2 regions of the Nostoc sp. 'Lobaria pulmonaria (5183) cyanobiont' genome follow, and region 2 is predicted to be linked to the other one. Evidence: riboswitches for the same ligand, from Rfam matches in the RefSeq annotation. Region 2 holds a riboswitch; the other holds the start of a gene.
What was found. A riboswitch is a leader RNA that binds a small molecule or an ion and turns the genes downstream of it on or off. The one in region 2 is predicted to bind cobalamin.
Positions count from the first base shown of each region.

Region 1 (8,154 bases), 590 kb from region 2:
AGTCAACACCAAACAAGTGAGCAAAGGCTGCATTCACGATCACCAGATTCTCGGCAATCTTCCACCGCCATGTGTAAATCGCTCCTGCCGCTAAAGCGGCCTCCCATTGCACATAGGCTTCCCGGAGGTCAGCTTCAGCTTGTTTGCGATTGGTAATATCGATTGATATTCCGACCATCCGCTCAGGATTGCCCGCCTCGTCGTAAATCGGATGCCCACGAACGATTACCCAGTGCGTACTGCCATCGTTCCAAACATTGCGGTATTCCACATCGTAATCGGTGTGGTTGGTAATCGAGTCTTGAATTGCCGCCTGCACCCAAGTCCGATCCTCTGGATGAATCCGCTCCATCAGAACTTGGTGCGAGAAATCAGCGTCAATGGGTAGACCATAATTGAATTTGCACTGGTCAGAAACAGACAGAACATTTGTTTTGAGATCGAATTGCCAGGAGCCGAGTTTGCTGGTCTTAAGGGCGAGTTTAAGTTGCTGTTCGCTGGCTTGGAGTGTCTGAGCCGCTTGTTTGCGGATGTCTGCCTGTTTTAAGATTGACTCAATACAAGCCAGTAGTTCGCGGTCCGAAAACGGTTTGATTAAATAATCATCGGCTCCGGCTGCCAACCCTGACACGCGAGACTCTTCACCCGGCTGCGCGGACAGCAAAATTACGGGCAATTCGCTCCTTTGGGGGTCAGCCCGCAATTGACGCAGCAACTCAAACCCATCCATCCCCGGCATCATTAGATCGCTGAGAATCAAATCTGGGCGCTGTGCCTGGATCGCAGCCAGAGCCGTAGCCCCATCTGTGACTACCTCAACCTCATACCGTTGACTCAACAATCGCCACAGATAATCGCGCATATCGGTGTTGTCATCTGCCAGTAAAATTCGGGCGGGTAAGGAAGATGGCGCGATCGCTGAAGGTAAAATCCAGTTGGAAGCGATCGGTTCGGATGAAGCTTCAATCCCTGCCGCTTCCTGTTGCGAAAACTCAAGCAGTGTGTTGACTAATTTTAGCAACCGAAGTCCATTTCGCTGCACGAGTTCAAGGCGATCGCGCTGTTGCGGTGCTAATGGAGCTTGAATGTCGAGTAATAGGTCTTCGATTGGACTCAACATCAGCGTTAAAGGCGTGTGAAATTCATGCGAGATATTGCTGAAGAATACGGTCTTAGCGCGATCGAATTCTGACAACGCCTCATTCGCCGCTTGCACTTGTTCGTTGACCTCTTGTAACTCCTGCGCTCTAGCAGAAATTTCCCTCTCCATTTGTTCGGTGCGAGACTGGAGTGATTGATTGAGCTGACGCTGCTCATTTAGCTGTTGCTGCACTTGCACAAACTCGGTGACATCTTCGACTCGGTGAATAATGTGCGTCATTTCACCGTTTTCACCAAAGATTGGGGAGTTGGTTGGCGTCCAGTACCGCTCCTGAAAACCACCGCCTTCTGATTCGGGGCGGCGAATGTCATACTTCTGCACTGCCATCGTGTGAGGCTTTTGATACTTCAGTACGCTTGACAACGAGGTACGCAAATTCTGAATTCCAGTACCATTCGGATCGTCGGGATTGTCTGGAAAAACCTCGAACAAATGGCGACCAACAACCTCTTCTCGTTTGGTCTTCGTTGCCCAAAAGTAAGCATCACTTCCCCCGACAATCACAAAGTCGAGTGAATAGACGATATACAATCCCGGTATTGATTCAAATAAGGTTTGAAAATTCAGCATCCCTTCCTCTAATCGGTTTTAACTTCTTGGCTTAAAAAGCTATTAAAACAAACAGCAGTCCAATTAAAGGGTGCTGCAAAGCGTAAATTTATAGCTTCAACAGTCCAGAGCTTGGGTCTTAGAGGACAGAGGCTTGCAGAAGCAGAATTAGGATGCAATCGAGGCACTCACTATATAGTAAAGGAATAAGAGAATTAAAAGTGGTATTACTTGCCTCGATCGCATCACTCCAAAAGGATGTAAGGCATTGCATACCTAATTTTAATTTAGCAAGTAAATTTGCTTATATACATATATTCCTTTAATAAGATAACCTAATCAATTATAGTAGGCTTGCAATCCTTGCAAGTCTATAAAGCTATAGATGACAGATTGTTGGTAAAGTGATGCTTATGAGGGTTCACACCATACAACCCATCTTTAATAGGAGTATAGCTATGAATATGAAATTATCTAGGGCGAACGATGGGAATTGAACCCACGAATGGTGGTACCACAAACCACTGCCTTAACCACTTGGCTACGCTCGCCATTCAACAATTTGAATTATAGCAATAAATTGACAAGCGATCAAGAGTTTTTGTTCAAGGAACGGACTTAGTTGATTTAGAGTCTCTGGAGTCTGACGATTACAATGAATTTTACTTGGCAAATATGAAACCATTGACCATCATCGCGTATACTGGAGCAGCAGTAGGACTCGCCGCCTTGGGTGTGTCAATGGCGAAAACCAATCCCAGTCAGGTTGAATATGAAGAATATGCAGTTCAACGGCTGACAAAATACTTAAAAAACGATGTATGTAAAAAAACTACGAATGTTATTGAAAATTTAATCCGTTTTAATTGTGATAAATTAGTTGACTCGGCTAGCCCGCAAATTCAAGAAGTTATTGCCAAGACCACAGAAAGGCAAGATTTCGTTATTTTTAGCATTTACCGTACAGATTTAAAAATAAATTCTTGGATACCTTCGTACAAATTTGAAACGGTAGGGGCTTTCGATCAATTTTATACTTACACTGCCGAAAAACAATAAGGTAAGGAGTAGGGCGAGAATATAAAAGTGATTAAGAATACTTCCATTTAGTAATTAATAATAGTTTCAATAATTACCAGAGTACTTATTATCCCCAGCTTAATCTTAAATAAGAATAGTAACTAAGAATTTAATTTACCGATGTCATCTGCCTATCTGCTACTATCTCACGGAAGTCGCGACCCGCGCCCAGAAATTGCTATGCAGCAACTAGCTAGGCTGATATGTCACAAATTGCCAAAAAACCACAACTCAGCAAATAGCGAACATTTGGTTGGCATCGCTGCTTTGGAAATGAATCCTCAGCCTTTACACGAGCAGATTCAACAATTTGCTAAGAGCGCTTTTGGCGATTGCCCAGTGTCTCAAAATGAAAATAGCCTCAAAATTGTACCGCTATTTCTACTGCCGGGAGTGCATGTCATGACAGATATTCCCGCCGAAGTAGCACTAGCACAGCAGACTCTTGGTCAAGATATCATGATTGAGTTGCAACCATATTTAGGCTCTCACCCCAATTTAGAGAAATTGCTGGCAAAACAAATAGCTGCTATAAAAGCAGAAGCATGGATTCTATTAGCTCATGGTAGCCGTCGCCCAGGTTCTCAAGAAACTGTGGAAGCAATGGCGGCGAGTTTGGGAGCCGTGACTGCTTATTGGGCTGGTCCTCCTAGTTTAGAATTACGGGTGAAAGAGTTGGTAGGTGCTGGTTATCGGGAAATTGCAATCTTGCCATATTTTTTATTCGCTGGTGGAATAACCGATGCGATCGCCACCTCAATAGAGCAGCTAAAATTACAATTTTCTGCGGTGAATTTCCAATTGGCAGAGCCATTGGGAGCAAGTGCAGAATTAGCCGAGCTAATTTGGGATTTAACAGATAGATGAACCGCACAATGACAGAAAGGAACAAGTATTTGGGAAAGGTTTATTTAGTCGGTGCGGGGCCAGGAGATCCAGGACTAATAACTCTGAAGGCGAAAGGTTTGTTGGAATGTGCAGATGTAGTCATCTATGATGCCTTGGTGAGTCCGGCTATTTTGGCAATGATTAATCCCCAAGCCGAGCAAATTAATGCTGGTAAACGTGCGGGGAGACATTCGTTGTTGCAGTCAGAAACAACTCAATTGCTGATTGATAAAGCGCAGGATCATGCAATTGTAGTGCGGCTAAAGGGTGGCGATCCGTTTATTTTTGGTCGCGGTGGCGAAGAGATGGAAGAATTAGTCAAAGCTGGAATATCAACGGAAGTAGTGCCCGGTATCACATCGGGAATTGCAGCAGCAGCATACTCAGGTATTCCTTTGACGCATCGGCTGTATAGTTCATCAGTGACATTTGTAACTGGTCACGAGGCGGCGGGTAAGTATAGACCGATTGTAAATTGGAGTGCGATCGCTCACGGTTCCGAAACCATTGTAATTTATATGGGAATTCACAATCTGCCTTATATTGTGGAAGAATTAAGTGCAGCTGGGTTGAATTTAGAAACGCCGATTGCTTTGGTGCGCTGGGGTACACGACCAGAACAAGAAGAATTGATTGGTACTTTAAAGACAATTGTCAAACAGGTAGAGGAAACTGGATTTAGTGCGCCTGCGATCGCAGTTATTGGACAAGTAGTAAATATGCACAGTATTTTATCTGGCTGTCGCCCAGTTTGATGGTTGCCACAAAGCTTGTTGTTTCGTATTCTCCGATAACCCTAGTACCACTGCGTGGAAGTCAAAAGTCAAAAATCAAAAGTCAAAAGTATTGTATTCCGGACTTTCGCGTCATTTTGAATGGTATGTTTATTTACGCCATGTTGTACTAGTGTATGATCGATAAGGTTATTCGGTTCTGGTGGGAGTCAGTCACCAGAGGTAACGGGGAAAGTTCGGTGCAAATCCGGCGCTTGGGAGCAACTGTGAACCAATTTGAGATTAAAGAACTAAATCTCAAATCTCAAATTGAGTGAGTCAGGATGCCCACCGAAATAGATTTATTAGTTTCACATATCTGCGAGGTACAGATGACTACTACTGTAAATATTTCCCCAACCAGTCCAATGGAAGTTGCTGAACATACTTTATTTGTTTGCAAAACCTGTGCCAGTGTTTGGCAAAATGGAAAACGCTTAGGTGAAAGTGGTGGTGAAAAACTTCTACACGAACTTCAGCAGTTGGCACAAGATTGGGACTTACGAGATCGATTCCCGATTCAGGAAGTTGAATGTATGAGTGCTTGTAATCGTTCTTGTGTAGTCGCCTTTGCTGCTAAAGGTAAATTAACATATTTATTTGGTGATTTAGGCGTTGATGGTAATGCCTCTGCGGTACTGGAATGTGCTAGTCAATACTATGCCAAAGCAGATGGTTTACTACCTTGGTCAGAGCGTCCAGAAGCAATGAAGAAGGGCATTTTAGCAAAAATTCCACCTTTATCTAAATGATCCGCGTTTTGATTCTGGGTGGGACGGGTGATGCAGCAGAATTAGCTGCCAAAGTTACGACTATCCAAGGGTTAGAAGTAATCACCTCTCTAGCTGGCCGCACCCGTGAACCGTCAGTACCGTTGGGCGATTTACGGGTTGGAGGCTTCGGTGGCGTGACTGGATTGGCTAGCTATCTGCAAGTCATGCAAATTGACTTATTAATTGATGCAACCCATCCTTTCGCTACTCAAATTTCTTTCAATGCCGCAGATGCAGCAATGGAAGTTAGAGTACCCCGCCTGATGTTAATTCGTCCACCTTGGGAAAAAGTAAGTGGCGATCGCTGGATTGAACTGGATAATGTTGCAGCCGCAGCAACAGCCGTGCAAAACCAGGCACAGCGAGTGTTTTTGACAGTTGGTAGGCAAGAACTGTCCGCTTTTGCTCACCTAGAGAAAATTTGGTTTTTGATGCGGATGATTGACCCTCCTGGCGATGATGCTTTAGTACCGCCGGGGATGGTATTGTGCGATCGCGGGCCTTTTACCCTCAATAATGAAAGACAAATTCTGATTGAGAATAACATTGATACCATCGTCAGCAAAAATAGCGGTGGCGATGCTACAAAGCCCAAGATTATTGCAGCGCGAGAACTGGGCGTAAAGGTTGTGATGGTCAATCGTTCAGCGATACCGCCAGGGGAACAGGTTAGTAATGTTGATGCTGCTTTGGCGTGGTTATTAGATCGCTGCTAAGTAAATAGGCAAGATTGATAATACTATCTTTGTTAATTCCGTATAATACACCGGAACCTTCTACAATATCCGCGATCGCAGTAACGACTTCCATGAAAAATCTAGCTTTATCTGCCATAGCCCTCGTCACCATATCTGGATTAGTTTTCGGGACAATGCCGGACGCTTCTGCTTTAAGTTGGAACTGGAATTATTCTGGTACTGGCATAGAAGCGAACGGTATTTTCACCACTAATGACACCCCTAACGATTTGGGTTTTTACTTGATTACTGGAATTACTGGTACACGAAATGGTGAAATAATTACTGCTCTGCAACCCGCCGGGACTCCAATGCCAGGAAACGAACCTTTTGATGTTGATAATTTAATTAGCCTTAATACTCAGCAGTTAACACGTAAGGGTTTTGCGTATTCCATTTCGGGAGGAAATTATTCTAGTCCATTTTTCGCTAGTTTTTTGCCGACACCAGGTTATTTAGAGGTTTTTTCTGCGCCAAATAGACCAGGTTTTGAAAAGTTAGGATTAGAAGATAGGGAATTACCCATTAGTTTTTCTGCAAACCTAATCACCGTCCCTTAACCCACTTCTATTTTTAGCTTACTCATCATCGGCACTCTGGGCGCACCTCCAGTACTCAAACGTCACAAGCTATTCAAATTCACTCAGAAGAAGCTCGAAAAAGTTTCCTAAAACCATTTGTAGGGTAACTTTAATTAAATACAGTTTTGCGTAAAAGCGTAGCGTTTTTAATCCAAGCCAACGCATTAACAATCCAAGCCAACGCATTAACAATCCAAGCCGACGCATTAACAATCCAAGCCGACGTATTAACAATCCAAGCCAACGCATTAACAATCCAAGCCGACGTATTAACAATCCAAGCCGACGTATTAACAATCCAAGCCGACGCATTGACAATCCAAGCCAACGCATTAACAATCCAAGCTAACGCATTGGCATTGTAGGATATTGCCTTTGATTAATTCGCTATGAATTAATGAAATGCTGTACTAAGTGTTGGCGTTCGGTCTTAAACCCTTAAATTTACGAGAAAACTTGCGATTTATCTATAGGCTCTTTGAGACATACAGATTAAAGTAATATAGCAACGGTGGTATTATTGCATCCAAATGATACCGTAATTTTGTCTAGATGTAGAATTATATCGCCCTGCCAACGGGAGATTATTTCTAAAAGGAGTTTGCTGTAATGTCCACAACCCCAACTACTCGATTAATTTTAGAGACTTTACTCCCTCATCTCAAAGTAGCAGCAGCCTATGCCCATTTTTTACAACCAAAAATTGCTGCACTTCCCGCCAAAGAACAAGGAAACAACTTTTTTAGTGCTGCACTTACTGATGCAGATGTGGCTATTCAAAATCTGGTAGAAGTAGTATTACTAGGCACTTTTCCCGATATTCGCTTTTATGGTGAAGAATATGAAAGTTCTAATAATACCAAATATTTTCGGGCTACCGAACTTGGTTCAGAAGGTGATTATTTAGTCACACTCGACCCAATTGATGGCACGAAGTTTTACATGGATGGACATTCTAATTACCAAATTATTCTCAGTATTCTAAATTCTGATGATTTTGAAGCAGTAATCGCTATTTCTCCTGCCCAAAATGTTTATTTTTACGCTCTCCGAGGTGAAGGTGCTTTTGAAGGGACACTGGAGATGAGCTTAGCAGCCTGTACCCCGTTACATATAACATCTCCTAAACCTGCTATTTTGTTGGGATGGGGAATGAATGCGATCGCACCTTTACTAAAAGATCGATATCAAGTAATCGATATAGCAACTGATTACTCTAGTGATATTCAAATTCCCAATCTCAATGGTATTCTCAGTGGCGACTTGAGTGGAGCAGTCATCAAATCGGGCAAATTTATTGATGGTGCTGCACTTGCTTTTATTGCGAAAGAGGCTGGTTGGATTGTAACTACTCTGGACGGTTCTACTTTACCACCACTGCATACTTGTAAGAACTATAGCCTGCCTGGATTGATAGTGGCTGCCTCAAAATCTGTTCATCAAGATTTACTGAAAGCGATGCAAAGCCTAGCTGTTTGATGTAAAAGCAACTGGATAACGTCTTCCATGACTAATATTCTTTTGACAAAATGAAAATCTGTATTGTTGGCGCGGGTGCTATCGGTGGATATTTAGGGGCAAAACTGGCACTTGCTGGTGAAGCCGTGACGT
Region 1 is NZ_CP026692.1:900,780-908,933, reverse strand. Features, by position in the region: gene NLP_RS33995 (response regulator) at 1-1,732, opposite strand, end outside; tRNA gene NLP_RS03860 (tRNA-His) at 2,190-2,262, opposite strand; gene NLP_RS03855 (DUF4359 domain-containing protein) at 2,387-2,770, shown strand; gene NLP_RS03850 (sirohydrochlorin chelatase) at 2,912-3,658, shown strand; gene cobA (uroporphyrinogen-III C-methyltransferase) at 3,667-4,434, shown strand; cobalamin riboswitch at 4,591-4,762, shown strand; gene NLP_RS03840 (DUF1636 domain-containing protein) at 4,785-5,204, shown strand; gene NLP_RS03835 (cobalt-precorrin-6A reductase) at 5,201-5,941, shown strand; gene NLP_RS03830 (PEP-CTERM sorting domain-containing protein) at 5,971-6,522, shown strand; gene NLP_RS32745 (hypothetical protein) at 6,669-6,908, shown strand; gene NLP_RS03820 (inositol monophosphatase family protein) at 7,153-8,022, shown strand; gene NLP_RS03815 (2-dehydropantoate 2-reductase) at 8,073-8,154, shown strand, end outside.
Region 1: it holds a riboswitch for cobalamin, as region 2 does, so the genes downstream of both, NLP_RS03840 (DUF1636 domain-containing protein) here and NLP_RS01385 (hypothetical protein) in region 2, are expected to answer to the same signal.

Region 2 (8,154 bases):
GCTCCAATGTCTTGACTGATGACCCAATTAATCTAAATTATTCAATTCAAACAGGTGAGCAGCGCAGCCAAGGTATCGAATTTAACATCGGCGGTGAAATCTTACCCGGTTTGAATGTGATTGCAGGTTATGCTTACACGGATGCCAAAATCACCGAGGACGAGACTTACAAACCAGGTAATTACCTGAACAATGTACCCAAAAATAGTTTCAATTTGTGGACGAAGTATGAAATTCAATCTGGTAGTCTCAAAGGACTCGGCTTTGGTTTGGGATTATTCTATGTAGGCGATCGCCAGGCAGATTTAGACAATTCCTTTGAACTGCCGAGCTATTTCCGTACTGATGCTGCCATTTTCTATAAACAAGGACAGCTCAACGCACAGCTTAATTTCAGAAATCTGTTTGATGTGGATTATTTTGAGTCTGCTCAATATCTTTTGCGTGTTTATCCTGCTGAACCGTTCACCGTGCAAGGCACAATTTCGTGGGAGTTTTGATCTTCTCTAGTCCCTTGAAAAGACTACCGTGTAAACACAAGTTTTCTTAGGAGGGTAACAAAACCAAACCCAAGAGTTACGTCTTCATCGGACTGGTTTTGTGATCTGGTGGTATTGTTACCCAGTTATGGTCGCATCGATGCTGCCTTTTATTATCGCCGTGACAACTGGCGTGTTGGGCTGAACATCAAGAACTTATTTGATACGTACTATTTTGAAAGTGTCAGTTATATTACCAGCGTGTATCCTGGTGTGCCGTTGACATTGCTAGGGACGGTTTCTATGCAGTTTTAACAGCAGTCCGTAGGGTAGAATGGCACTTACTTAAGCAGGAGTTGCCGCCTAGATCCCCGACTTTTTCAAGAATTCGGGGATCTAAATCTAATGCACTGGCTCCCCGACATCAAATTTAGGCGTTGCTGATTGCGGTATGAAAGAATGTGTATATCATGCTGAATGGAGCAAAGCGAAATGAAGCATCTATCGGGATTCTTCGTTGCACTCAAAATGACAAATCATACTTGATTCAGCAACGCCCAAATTTATATCTCTAGTCGGTAAGTTGCGTAGTCATCGCCGCACCAATCTAAGTACAGTCCATCATAAAATGGGTACGTAAATCTTACTGCTAGGCACAATTTGTGTGAGTTTTTGACCTAGCGATCGCAATTAAACTGCGTCCACGTTGAAAACCGTAGTTCTGTATGAATAGAAAAACCCTCATCCCCCAGCCCCTTCTCCCAATATTGGGAGAAGGGGAGCCGGAAAGAAGTCCCTCTCCCAAGTAGGGAGAGGGATTTAGGGTGAGGGCAAAAACTACGGTTCTCAACATAGATGAGGTTTATAAATAGACATAGGAGTGAAAATTAATTCTGCGTAGACATTTAAGGGCATTTTGCACATTTGGGATGCTCCCGCTTTAGAGAGGGCGAGAAATTAGCAATAAATTATTTTCCGTGAATTCTTGGTGGTTGCCTGAATTCAACAAACAACTGCCCGAATTCAATAAACGACTGCCCGAATTCAATAAACGACTGCCCGAATTCAATAAACAACTGCCCGAATTCAATAAACGACTGCCCGAATTCAATAAACGACTGCCCGAATTCAATAAACGACTGCCCGAATTCAATAAACGACTACCCGAATTCAATAAACGACTGCCCGAATTCAATAAACCGCGGCGATAATGTTGGTTTAGCAGCGTTCAGCACTAGTTCAGTCTTTTTCTCAAATTCTGCTTCTTGTTTTCCTTTACAAAATCAGAAGCTAAATGTTTAACGCTACCGTGTCATTGCTCACTTCCTCGCCAGATATAGCCTCAAGTTGTGGCTAGCAACTCCACAGCCCGGTCATCAGTCGCAGCAGTAGCCTTCGTGGGAAAAACCAATAAATGGAAACTCAAAATTGGTCACCATCCGTAGGCGCAGCCCGCCGCAGGCATCGCTACCCAACCAAGCTTGAGGGAGTTTCCTTAGCAAAGTTTCTGTCCATCAATTCTGTGCGTGAGTTTCCCCGCACAGCCCGGAACATTCCAAATCGGCACAGAAGAACACCAAACGCCAAACGCATCAGTAAAAGCGTCGGTACCTCGCGCACAGACTTGATGAAACCAGACAGCCCAAAACGCACTAATCCCTCTGGTCGAGCCACTCCTTGCCAAATCGAATCGAACCAAGAAGGAAGGGTTTCTTGCGTCCAGTCTGCCGTAATTACCTCCCCCTCAACTAATTCTGTCCCCACCAAAAGCTCGGAAAAGCCTTCAATGCTGGAAAAAGCTGGATGAGACCACTGATCGAGAAGTTGCCGCATTACTGGTTTCTCCCAAAAATTTAAAGGTTTTTGGCGATCGTCCCTCTGATTCCAGTCAGCTACAACCAAGACTCCACCAGGCTTTAGCACCCGCATTAATTCTCTAGCAAAAACGGTTTTATCTGGCATGTGGGGGCCTGCTTCGATTGACCAGACCACATCAAAACTGGCATCTGGAAACGACAATGCCATCGCATCATCAACCGCAAACTGGGCGTTTAGCCCTTGGGGTGTTAATTCCTGTGCGCGTTTCACCTGCTGTGGACTGATGGTAATCCCTGTGACAGCAAACCCATAATCTCGCGCTAAAATCCGACTGCTGCCGCCAATACCACAGCCAACATCTAAGACGGTAGTACCAGGGGGTAATTTTTCTATTCCACCCCATTTAACCATTTCATGTACAAAGTCAGATTTAGCAGCCAAAAAATCCTTACTTCGTGGCGGCGAACCGTAATGACCGAGGTGAATGTGTTCCCCCCAATAAAACTCTACGATGCCGTCAAGAGTCCATTGATCGTAGGAATTGGCGACTGTGGATGAGGATTGATACTTGCGGGGAGTCAGGAGATAAGCCGCAATTCCAATCACCAAAAGCAGAAGAAAACCAATTACAGAATATAATAACGTTGACATTAATTTTGAACGTTCCTATACGCCTATTTGAGCCGATCTAACGGTTTACTCATTGCTGCTCGTCCTGAATCAGACGAGCGATGTCGTAACCGCCCACGGTCGGCAATCGCAATATAAATCATCCTATACACCGACATTGCACTGTTTTGAACATCTTGAATAATTTTCCCTTGAAGTAGACTGGGCTTGTGTTTATCTTGGAGGAGAGCCGTTTGTTTGACAAAGGGATGAATAGCAGTGGGAATCTTCCCAGCTCGTTGAAGATAGAATTTCGGCATGATAATTAACTGAAGTATTAATTTAGTAACTTAGCAATTTCTATGCGTAATTGGGAAAGTATTTATTCGGTAGTGGAACAAGACTATGTACGTCATACACGCCATTTGCTACCTGTTTTGAATAACTTCCATCTGTTAGTTAATACAGCGTTTCGTTGTTGCTGTGACTATATTTTAAGCGATACTCTCATAGGGAGTGGCTTATAGCGATCGCTGCATCTCAAGACACAACTTGCACCAGAAATTAATCGCTTACCCTCTCATAGAAAGTCGTAATCTGTAGCGTCTTGATATGTGGGGCTATGAGAACGTAAAGCTGAGTAGTTGGAGAATTTTTCATAAAAATACTTAATCTGTGCCTCGCAGATGTACAAAATTTACAAGTCAACTTCGGCGGGCATTCTGACTCACAAGGCTTGCATAGCCTTGATTACAGCTGCGGGACAGCGCCGGATTTACACCGGACTTTCCCCGTTTCCTCTAGCGGCTGTTCCCCACTAGAACCGAGATTCATCTGAATACTAACACAACTGTGATTTGCTTGCATAAAAATCAATGGTCGATCTATACTGGCATTCGTCATTAATCGGGGCAAGTCTCATTCTTTACCAAAGCTTGCTCTAGATTTTTATTGGGCAATTCTTCTAGAAATTTTTCAACCCAACAAACTTTTTCGGGTTGCCAGCGTTTGCTGACATAGTGTTGACGGTTCGATTCCGCTCACCGTCAACCCTTCGGCTACGCTCAGTGTTGACAATTTTTTACATTGCCAAACCTAGTTAACAATTCTTTTCCATTTTTGCAATTATTTTTCTACAATTCATCAACACATCTTGTATGCAAGCTTCATCCACACTTTTTGAGAACTTCACAACGGATATCCATGTTGTTCGTCGTGATGGTTCGACGACAGCATTAGAAATTAATAAAATTCGCACAGTGGTTAATTGGGCTTGTTGCGGACTGTCAGCAAATTCTATTGCTTTAGAAGCACATCTAACAACTCGATTGCGTCCTGGCATAACCACAAGAGAAATTCAAGATAATTTAATTCGCTGTGCTTTGGATTTGTGTAGTCCTGAAGAACCTGATTGGCGCTATGTAGCAGGGCGATTACACATTTGGAGTTTGTGGAAAGAAATAACAGTTAGTCGTGGCTATCAGTACGGGCAATATGCTCGGACTGTACAAACAAAAGTTTTGTCAGAACAATACGATCGCCGCATCTCTATCTACACGGACGCAGAATTAGAGATTGCTAACACTTGGATAAATCCCGACTGGGATGCCGACTATGATTATGCGGGAGCAGTATTACTGACGAAGCGATATCTTCTGACGAATGATCTGCCACAGGAAGCATTTTTAACTTGTGCGTTATTGATTGCCTCCGTGGAAACACCAGAGAATCGATTAACCTGGGCAAAGCAATTTTATGAAGCGTTAGCAAATCGTCAAATATCTTTGGCAACCCCCATTCTAGCGAACTTGCGGATTCCTAATGGTTCGCTAGCCAGTTGTTTCATTACGGCGATGGACGACAATTTAGAAAGCATTTTTGATGGTATTCATGATGCGCCTCGGATTTCCAAAAATGGTGGCGGTGTGGGTGTGAATCTGTCTCGCATTCGCGCAACGGGTAGTTGGGTAATGGGTAAAGCTAATGCATCTGGTGGTGTGGTTCCCTGGATTAAATTGTTGAATGATACAGCGATCGCACCCAATACTTCTTCATCTTTAGTTCAGGGTTGTACAGCAAGTGTTTTACCCGTTTACAGCAAATTCTTTTATGAAAAGTGGGCAAAGGGTTCAGTACCGATCGCACCGCCTTACATTCGGGATAATTTATGGTTTTATGTCGAAAATAAAACACTGGATCAGAAAAAAGTGGTGCGGGCGATCGCTTTGCAGAGCGTACAGGGATTGATGTAAGTATTACTACAATGCATCGTGCGGTAGAAAAATTAGCTTTACGCTGTAAAAAAAACTCTTTATGCAAGTGAGCAGGATACACCACGAGTACAGGAATTACGGCATGACTATCGTCGTTGGTTAGATAAAATTGACGTGCGAAATTTAGTATTTGTCGATGAAGCCGGATTAAATTTATCAATGTCGCGCTTGTTTGCTCGAGCAGTAAAGGGCGAACGGGCAGTTGGTAGTACTCCTGGAAGCAAAGGGGGGAATGTTTCTTTGATTGGTGCAATAAATATTGATGGACTAGTTGCTGCAATGACTGTGCCAGGAAGTACAAATACTGAGGTATTTCTTACGTATGTAACTCAGGTCTTAGCACCTCAATTATGGAAAGGAGCAATTGTTGTAATGGATAATCTTAAGGTTCATCATGCTGAATGTGTAAGGGTTGCAATTGAGTCAGTGGGTGCAAAAGTCAAGTTCTTACCTCCCTACTCTCCTGACTTATCACCCATAGAACTTTGTTGGTCTAAACTCAAGCAATTTCTTCGTTCCTGTGAGGCCCGTACTTCTGAATCACTTAATCAAGCAATGGCTGAAGTTGTAAATTATGTTACCGAAGATGATACTTTCGGTTGGTTCAATCACTGTGGTCTATTTACCTGAAAACTGCTGTAAGCGTGAAAACTAATCAAAACAGAATTAAGATGTACCAACCAAGACAATCATTAATGCCGATTAATCCCGTTTTCAATCCGAACGGGAATGATGATACAGGAAACCGTTTGATATGGTTCGGGGAGACTACGAACTTAATGCAATTAAACGACGTTCGCTACTCGTGGGCTGTGTCTCTCTACCGTCAAATGCGCGAGAACTTTTGGATTCCCGAAAAAATAGACATTACTCAGGACGTAACAGATTACGTCAATCTCACGCCTGGAGAACGACGTGCATTTGATGGCATCCTTAGTTATCTGACGTTTCTCGATTCAGTACAAACCTGTAATGTGCCTCACATCAAAAATAGCGTGACTGCACCAGAAATAGCGCTGTGTATGGCAGAACAAATTTCCCAAGAGGCGATGCACAATCAGTCTTATCAATACATTATTGAGACGGTGATTCCCAGCGATCGCCGTACACACGTCTATGATTTTTGGCGGAGCGATCGCATTCTCAAAGAACGATGTGAATTCATCGCTGGACTATACCAAAAGTATGTCGATAACGCGACACCAGAAAATTATTTCGTATCGCTATTGGCGGATTACTTGTTGGAAGGGTGTATTTCTACAACGGGTTTATATTTTTCTACAACCTGTCATCACGAATACTCATGTCTGGGAGTGCCGATATCTTTAGAATGATTAATCGGGATGAACTCTCCCATGTGCGGCTGTATCAAAAATTGATTCCAGAAGCGATGCAAGTTTTCCCCCACAGCCGCGAACAAATCTATGAAATGTTTGCTCTAGCTGTCGAGCATGAATGCAAGTGGACAGGACATATTGTCGGAGATGATATTCTGGGGATTACGGCAAACAGTACAGAACAGTATACAAAATATCTGGCAAATGCTCGCTTGAAGGCGATCGGTTTAGAGCCATTATTTCCAGAAGCTATCTACAAGAAAAGCCCATATCCTCACTTGAACATCAATTGCAGTTTCGTATTCTGACTGACTCAATTCACCCCGTTTGTAACGCATTCGGAGTTGGCGAACTTCAGAAGTTTGGGGAAAGGAACCAATTGTGGTTGTTGGGAACAGAGGAAGCGAAATTTGGGAATCAAGCCGCAATCCATAGGATAAGGAGCGCTGAAAATCATCAGTCTTCAGAGTTTTAAGTCTTTCTTGAACTGACTGATTTGCTGGATTAAACTCCTCAAACTTACTCCAGCTAGTCTCGATCAATTCTTGCTCTGCTTTAGTATTTTCTCCTGTTATTGTCCGAGCCAAGAAAACCACTTCTTGAAGTTTCTGTTCAGCAAAACTCAAGACGTTACGTAGTGGTGATGGTAATCGTTTTTCTCGTTTGGCATCGTAGGGAACAAATTGTAAGGAAGCAGATGGTTGAATATGTAGATATGTCCCATGTAAAGTCTCTACAATATCTTGTAAAATGGGAATAACTTTCTCGGAACGAATTTGCCAAATATTTCTTGCGTCTATAATCCCTGCACCTAGTCGCTTCTTTGGTGGGAAACCGTAAGTTTTAATTAACTCTAAGTTGCGTCCGCGTGTCAAGTCTAAGCTAATAGCAGCAACGGGTAAATCTATCACCCAAGGGTAAGTTTCACCTAAATCATCAAAATAAGTAACCAAGTGTACGGGTATTCCAACTAACGAAAGTGATTGATAAACTGTTTGGAAGTGTTCTTTCCAAGAATTAGCGTCACCTAAAACAAGTGCAGGTTCATGTATTTGCACTTCTTCTACTCCCAGATTTTTTAATTCAGTAAGTAGGTTTATGTATAAACACTCTTGTTATTTGAACAAGCTAGGCTTGGAAGACCAAGAAGAAAGTTTGCCTACAGTATTGGAGAGAATATCGGACTTACTTCCACATAGAAGCGTAACTGGCAATGGGGATTTGCCAATAACATGGCCTTACCTCTGGCAGAACGTGAAGGTGCGATCGCCCAACCATTAGATCCTGCTTTTGATTCCTGCTGTTTAATACCTCCAATCGTTCCTGGGTTAACAACAAAAGTAAAATGTAGAACTCGATGTAGATGAATATCAAGTTACTTGTATTCGATTTGCGCGTCATGATCCAACGCAAAATCCTGTAGAGGATATCTGGTTGCACGCTAAAAACTTTATTCGAGAGTTTTACCACTTATGCAAATCATTTCCTCATGTCAAGAGATTATTTGAACTTGTTACTCATCATCAAGTTTTTGACTTTCCAAAGATATTTATGTATGGTTCATTTTTTTCACAACTCATTTAGGATTGCTATATTCATTATCAATTATCTCTGTATCTAAAAATTCTGGATTTAAAG
Region 2 is NZ_CP026692.1:307,641-315,794, forward strand. Features, by position in the region: partial or broken gene NLP_RS01370 (TonB-dependent siderophore receptor) at 1-500, shown strand, start outside; gene NLP_RS32650 (TonB-dependent receptor) at 609-794, shown strand; gene NLP_RS01380 (methyltransferase domain-containing protein) at 1,947-2,948, opposite strand; gene NLP_RS01385 (hypothetical protein) at 2,972-3,226, opposite strand; cobalamin riboswitch at 3,602-3,749, opposite strand; gene NLP_RS01390 (ribonucleotide reductase N-terminal alpha domain-containing protein) at 4,064-5,158, shown strand; partial or broken gene NLP_RS01395 (IS630 family transposase) at 5,222-5,809, shown strand; partial or broken gene NLP_RS01400 (ribonucleotide-diphosphate reductase subunit beta) at 6,010-6,824, shown strand; gene NLP_RS01405 (hypothetical protein) at 6,753-7,574, opposite strand; gene NLP_RS35740 (hypothetical protein) at 7,615-7,797, shown strand; partial or broken gene NLP_RS35925 (penicillin acylase family protein) at 7,730-7,882, opposite strand; partial or broken gene NLP_RS35930 (IS630 family transposase) at 7,894-8,100, shown strand.